2 regions of the Pseudoalteromonas sp. T1lg10 genome follow, and region 1 is predicted to be linked to the other one. Evidence: predicted binding sites of a transcription regulator. Region 1 holds the regulator's gene; the other holds the start of a gene.
The links. Region 1 encodes NrdR, which represses ribonucleotide reductase genes. Its sites were predicted from a motif close to AAACACNANATNTNGTGTTT; they were not measured.
Positions count from the first base shown of each region.

Region 2: a site for NrdR is predicted at 1,743-1,762, ahead of nrdA (class 1a ribonucleoside-diphosphate reductase subunit alpha). Genes of this name have one in related genera too.

Region 1 covers NZ_PQBV01000004.1:557,094-560,512, forward strand. Annotated here, with positions in the region: gene glyA (serine hydroxymethyltransferase) at 1-1,253, shown strand, start outside; gene nrdR (transcriptional regulator NrdR) at 1,403-1,852, shown strand; gene ribD (bifunctional diaminohydroxyphosphoribosylaminopyrimidine deaminase/5-amino-6-(5-phosphoribosylamino)uracil reductase RibD) at 1,854-2,999, shown strand; gene C2M17_RS04915 (riboflavin synthase) at 3,002-3,419, shown strand, end outside.
Region 2 covers NZ_PQBV01000001.1:60,137-63,555, reverse strand. Annotated here, with positions in the region: partial or broken gene gyrA (DNA topoisomerase (ATP-hydrolyzing) subunit A) at 1-510, opposite strand, end outside; gene ubiG (bifunctional 2-polyprenyl-6-hydroxyphenol methylase/3-demethylubiquinol 3-O-methyltransferase UbiG) at 702-1,412, shown strand; gene nrdA (class 1a ribonucleoside-diphosphate reductase subunit alpha) at 1,918-3,419, shown strand, end outside.

The DNA.
Region 1 (3,419 bases):
TAGAACGTAACATGAACATTGCAGACTTTGACCCAGAATTAGCTAATGCGATGAACGCAGAAGTAGCTCGCCAAGAAGAGCACATCGAGCTTATCGCATCAGAAAACTACTGTAGCCCTCGCGTACTTGAAGCACAGGGTTCACAGCTAACTAACAAATATGCAGAAGGCTACCCGGGTAAGCGTTACTACGGTGGTTGTGAGCATGTTGACGTGGTTGAACAACTGGCTATTGACCGTGCGAACGAGCTATTCGGCACCGAATACGCAAACGTACAGCCGCACGCGGGCTCACAAGCAAACGCCGCTGTTTTCCAAGCACTACTTCAGCCACACGATACCGTACTAGGCATGAGCCTGGCACACGGTGGTCACTTGACTCACGGTGCGCACGTAAACTTCTCAGGTAAAATGTACAACGCTATTCAGTACGGCCTAAACGAAGCAACCGGTGAAATCGATTACGATCAGGTTGAAGCGCTAGCGCTTGAGCACAAGCCAAAAATGATCATCGGTGGTTTCTCTGCTTACTCAGGTATCGTTGATTGGAAACGTTTCCGTGAAATCGCTGACAAAGTAGGTGCTTACCTGTTTGTTGATATGGCTCACGTTGCTGGCCTTATCGCCGCTGGTGTATACCCAAGCCCAGTGCCTTATGCGCACGTGGTAACAACCACTACGCACAAGACGCTTGCTGGTCCTCGTGGTGGTCTAATCGTTTCTAACTGTGGTGACGAAGAGATCTACAAAAAGCTAAACAGCGCCGTATTCCCAGGTGGCCAGGGTGGTCCTCTATGTCACGTAATCGCGGCTAAAGCGGTTGCTTTCAAAGAAGCGCTACAGCCTGAATTTAAAGCATACCAGCAGCAGGTTGTTGCTAATGCTCAAGCCATGGTTGAAGTGCTACAAGAGCGCGGTTACAAGGTAGTTTCGGGCAAAACCGACAACCACCTGTTCCTTCTTGACCTGATCGACAAAGACATCACAGGTAAAGATGCCGATGCTGCCCTTGGCAATGCCAACATCACGGTAAACAAGAACTCGGTACCAAACGATCCGCGTTCACCGTTCGTAACTTCTGGTCTACGTATCGGTTCTCCGGCTATCACTCGCCGTGGTTTCAAAGAAGCCGAAGCGAAAGAGCTAGCTGGCTGGATCTGTGACGTACTAGACAATATCGAAAGCACTGATGTTCAGGCACAAGTGAAAGAAAAAGTGAAAGCAATTTGCGCTAAGTTCCCTGTTTACGCATAACAGTGTGAAATAGCTATTACACAAATGTTTGTGTATGATAAAGGCCGCAATTTTTGCGGCCTTTTCGTGTTTATGGGGTGCTAATGTGCACAGTAAACACGATGTAGTAGCTTGCGGCCTTTTTGTTATCTACAGGAACCCCATTCACTATGCATTGTCCTTTCTGCAGCGCTAAAGACACCAAGGTAATTGACTCACGTCTGGTCGGTGGTGGCCACCAGGTTCGTCGTCGTCGCGAATGCAATGACTGTCACGAACGTTTTACCACCTTTGAAGGGGCGGAATTAGTGATGCCAAGGGTGATCAAGCGTGATGGTTCCCGTGAGCCCTTTAATGAAGACAAGTTGCAAAATGGCCTGCATCGCGCCCTCGAACGTCGACCAGTAAAAACAGAACAAATCGATGAGGTGGTGCATCAAATTAAATCGCAAATTCGCGCCACTGGCGAGCGTGAAGTCAGCTCACAACTGATAGGCGAATGCATTATGGAAGCGTTGAAGGGTCTGGATAAGGTCGCTTATGTGCGCTTTGCTTCTGTCTATCGCTCGTTTGAAGATATCCGTGAATTCGGTGAAGAAATCGCCCGCCTAGGAGACTAAGATGATCTTCAGTGCGGACGATAAGCGTTATATGCACCGGGCCATTGAGCTGGCGTATCTAGGTCGATTCACCACCACACCCAATCCCAATGTCGGCTGTGTGCTGGTTAAAGATGGTCAGATTATCGGTGAAGGTTTTCACCAACAAGCGGGGACAGCACATGCTGAGGTGCATGCACTTGCGGCGGCCGGTGACAAGGCCGAAGGCGCTACCGCTTATGTAACCCTGGAACCCTGCAGCCATACCGGCCGTACCGGCCCCTGTGCCGGCGCCCTGATCAAAGCCAAGGTGGCAAAAGTCATATGCGCCATGCAAGACCCTAATCCACAGGTCAGTGGTCGCGGCATGAAGATGCTGGCCGAGGCGGGCATAGCAGTCGCATCCGGTTTGCTTGGCGATGAAGCCGAAAAGCTAAACCTCGGCTTTTTAAAGCGCATGCGCACCGGGCGCCCCTATGTTACCTGTAAGCTGGCCGCCAGCCTGGACGGTAAAACCGCCCTGGCTAATGGTGAGAGTAAATGGATCACCGGCCCCGAGGCACGTAAAGATGTGCAGGCGTTTCGCGCCCAGCACTGTGCCATTTTAAGTGGCGCCGATACCGTGCTGGTGGATGACGCTAAGCTCAATGTGCGTTTGGACGACACGCAACTGGCCGAGTATGTGCTGCCGGAGGTGCGCCAGCCGCTGCGGGTGATCTTAGATAGCCGTTATCGGCTGACCCCGGATTTAGCGCTTTTTCAACAGCCCGGCGAGATATTATTAGTGCGCTCACGCACAGCCAGTGTGACGCGCAAAGAGCTTGATAAACAGTCCGTGTGGCCCAACAATGTAACCGAGTTGATGTGCGAAGGCCTTGAAAATGGCCAGGTTAATCTCGACGCCTTGCTGGCGGAGCTGGCGCAGCGCGATATTAACTCAGTTTGGTTGGAGGCGGGGGCGACCCTGGCCGGTGCCATGGCGCAGCAGCAACTTATTGATAGCTACATTGTTTATATTGCGCCAAAATTAATGGGCAGTGATGCCAAAGGCTTGTTAACTATGGGCCCCTTTACGGCCATGACTCAAGTGCCAACCCTGCACTTTAGCGATATGACCCCAGTTGGTGAGGATATTCGCCTTACCTTAGAACAACTTAGAGTAGAATAGCCATGTTTACAGGCATTATTGAAGCAACGGGCACGCTCAGCTCCCTGACCTTGGTTGATGGCGACTTAAGCGTGCGCGTACAAAGTGACAACTTGGACATGAGTGACGTAGCGCTTGGCGACAGTATCGCTACCAATGGCGTCTGTTTGACCGTTACTGAAAAATTCAGCGATGGTTTTAGTGCTGATGTCTCAAAAGAGACCTTGTCACTGACGCGTTTTGCGCATTACCAGCGCGGCCAGCGGGTCAATTTAGAAAAGGCTCTGCAGCCGATTTCACGCCTGGGCGGGCACCTGGTTTCCGGACATGTGGATGGCATTGCCGAGGTGGTAAAAGTCAGCCCTAATGCCCGCGCCATCGACTATTGGTTAGCGGCGCCGGAAGCGCTGATGAAATATATTCCCTACAAGGGCTCGGTGT
Region 2 (3,419 bases), on a different contig from region 1:
ACCATTAACCAGCAGGTTAGGTACCTTGGTCGGTAATACATCGGGGATCTGCTCGGTGCCGTCATAGTTAGGCACGTAATCAACGGTTTCTTTTTCTAAGTCGGCTAATAACTCTTGGGAAAGTTTTGCCATGCGTACTTCGGTGTAACGCATCGCCGCCGCCGAGTCACCATCCACGGAACCAAAGTTACCTTGGCCATCGACCAACATATAACGCAGTGAAAACGGCTGCGCCATACGTACTATGGTGTCATATACGGCACTGTCGCCGTGCGGGTGGTATTTACCGATGACGTCGCCCACTACACGGGCAGACTTTTTATACGGTTTGTTCCAGTCATTGCGGAGTTCATTCATGGCGAACAAAACACGACGGTGTACCGGCTTTAGGCCGTCACGAACGTCGGGAAGCGCACGTCCTACGATTACACTCATGGCGTAATCCAGGTAGGAATTCTTTAACTCATCTTCAATATTAACCGGAAGGACTTCATTGGCGAGATCAGTCATTGATATCACTTTCCTTCTTATTTGCGACAGGGTGTAATCGGCACGAGTTTAACTCGGCTTATCACCTGCCCCATTGTCGTTATTATCTCAGCCCATGCTATCACATAATTTTTATTTTTACAGGCGCTAAATCTTTGCGATTTCACAAAATCCCCCCGTATAATGGCCTCAGACGAACGAGGAAGTTTTTTATGACCGAACATCAAAATGTAGATACGGATGAAATTGCAAAATTTGAAGCCATAGCACAGCGCTGGTGGGATCTCGATGGCGAATTTAAACCCTTACACGAAATAAACCCCCTGCGCCTGGACTTTATCGCCCAACATGCCAACGGCCTAGCCGACAAAGAAACTCTGGATATAGGCTGTGGCGGTGGCATCCTCGCCGAGAGCATGGCCAAACTCGGGGCCAAGGTCACCGGCATAGATATGGGTCGTGAGCCACTGAATGTAGCCAAGCTCCATAGTTTAGAGTCTGGTGTTAAAGTCGATTACCAACAAATTACCGCTGAGCAATATGCGGCGGAGCATCCAGAGCGTTTCGATATTGTGACCTGTATGGAAATGCTTGAGCATGTGCCGGATCCGCAATCCGTGATAGCTAGCGCTGCCGCCCTTGCCAAACCCGGTGCCCAGGTTTATTTCTCAACCTTAAATAAAACCGCCAAGGCCTATCTGTTTGCCATTGTTGGCGCCGAGAAATTACTTAAACTTGTGCCCGAGGGTACCCACGACCATAAAAAGTTCATTCGCCCATCGCAGCTTATCCAATGGGCTGAACAGGCCGGGCTCAAAGTTCGCCACAGTGCCGGGCTAAGCTACAACCCACTGACTAAACAATACACCTTAGGCCAGGACCTAGACGTTAACTACATTTTGCACTTTGAAAAGCTGGCGTAACGCAAGTGTAGCGAATCCGCCTGGCGTTTTTTAAAACTGCGGATACACTATATCTGGTGGTTTGTTATTTTTTAAACACCAGATATAGTGCGCTGGTAAGAATTAGCGTGATGAAAAGATGGTCGACTTGATGATAAAAAACCCAGTCGGTTAGACTTGGAAAAAATCATTAAATTTGTGTTTTTTGACGTTGCTTTTCGCTGACCGACAGAGTTAAAAATGTTTGAAGGTTAACGGTCACTAACCGTGGCGACTTATCCACAGATTGTCACAGTTTGCACCTCTTGCAAATACACGCAGACCCCACTATCTTGTGAATCACAATGATGAAAACACCATATCTAGTGTTTGAATCTTATACAGCTCTAAATGCTTGGTGGCCGTGGGCGATGGCGCAAAGCGAAGGTATGCTAAAACGTAGTAAATACATCGCCTGCAATAGCTGAAAAAGATACTTTTAACAGCTGTGCGCTAATACAACTAATTATAATTACGGGCAATAACTATGACTCAACAGTTATCTGTTAGCAAACGCGATGGACGTAAGGAAGCGTTGGATTTAGATAAAATTCATCGTGTCATTACTTGGGCCGCTGAAGGGCTCAATAATGTATCTGTATCTCAGGTAGAACTTAAGTCCCATATTCAATTCTATGACGGCATTCGCACCGAAGATATTCACGAAACGATTATCAAATCGGCGGCGGACTTGATCTCTAAAGATACGCCTGACTACCAGTATTTGGCGGCGCGTCTGGCTATTTTCCACCTGCGTAAAAAAGCCTATGGTCGTTTTGAGCCACCTAAGCTGTATGATCATGTTGTTAAGCTCGTTGAAGACAAGCGTTACGATCAGCATTTAATGACCGACTACACTCAGTCGGAATTCGAGCAGATGGATCAGTTTATCGACCATAGCCGCGATTTAAACTTCAGCTATGCTGCCGTTAAACAGCTGGAAGGTAAGTACCTGGTACAAAACCGCGTCACCGGCGATATTTATGAAAGCGCCCAGTTCCTGTATATCTTGGTTGCTGCCAGCCTGTTCTCAGATTACCCCAAAGAGACGCGCCTTGATTATGTGAAGCGTTTCTATGATGCGGTGTCTTTGTTTAAGATCTCATTGCCTACGCCTATTATGTCGGGCGTGCGTACACCAACGCGTCAGTTCAGCTCATGCGTACTGATCGAATGTGCCGACAGCCTGGATTCAATTAACGCCACTTCATCGGCGATTGTAAAATACGTATCTCAGCGCGCTGGTATCGGTATCAACGCTGGTCGTATTCGCGCCTTAGGTAGCCCAATTCGCAACGGCGAAGCCTACCACACAGGCTGCGTACCTTTTTATAAGCACTTCCAAACGGCGGTTAAAAGCTGTTCGCAAGGCGGCGTACGTGGCGGTGCCGCGACTCTGTTCTACCCGCTTTGGCACCTAGAGGTTGAAAACCTACTGGTACTTAAGAACAACCGTGGTGTTGACGATAACCGTGTACGTCACCTTGACTACGGTGTGCAGTTCAACAAATTGATGTATACCCGTTTGATCAAAGACGGCTTTATCACCCTGTTCAGCCCATCGGATGTACCGGGTCTTTACGATGCCTTCTTTGAAGATCAGGAGCTGTTTGAAGAGCTTTACGTAAAATACGAGCAAGATGAGTCTATTCGTAAGAAGCGTATCAAGGCCATTGAACTCTTCTCGATGTTTTTACAAGAGCGTGCCAGCACAGGCCGTATCTACCTGCAGAACGTTGACCACTGTAATACTCACAGCCCGTTTGATGCCAAGGTTGCACCGATACGCCAGTCTAACCTGTGTCTGGAAATCGCTTTACCAACCAAGCCACTGAACGATGTGAACGACGAAACCGGTGAAATCGCTCTGTGTACTCTGTCGGCCTTTAACCTCGGCGCCATAGAGTCACTGGACGAGCTTGAAGAGTTAGCCGAGCTGGCCGTACGTGCCCTTGATAACCTGTTGGATTATCAAGAATACCCGGTACC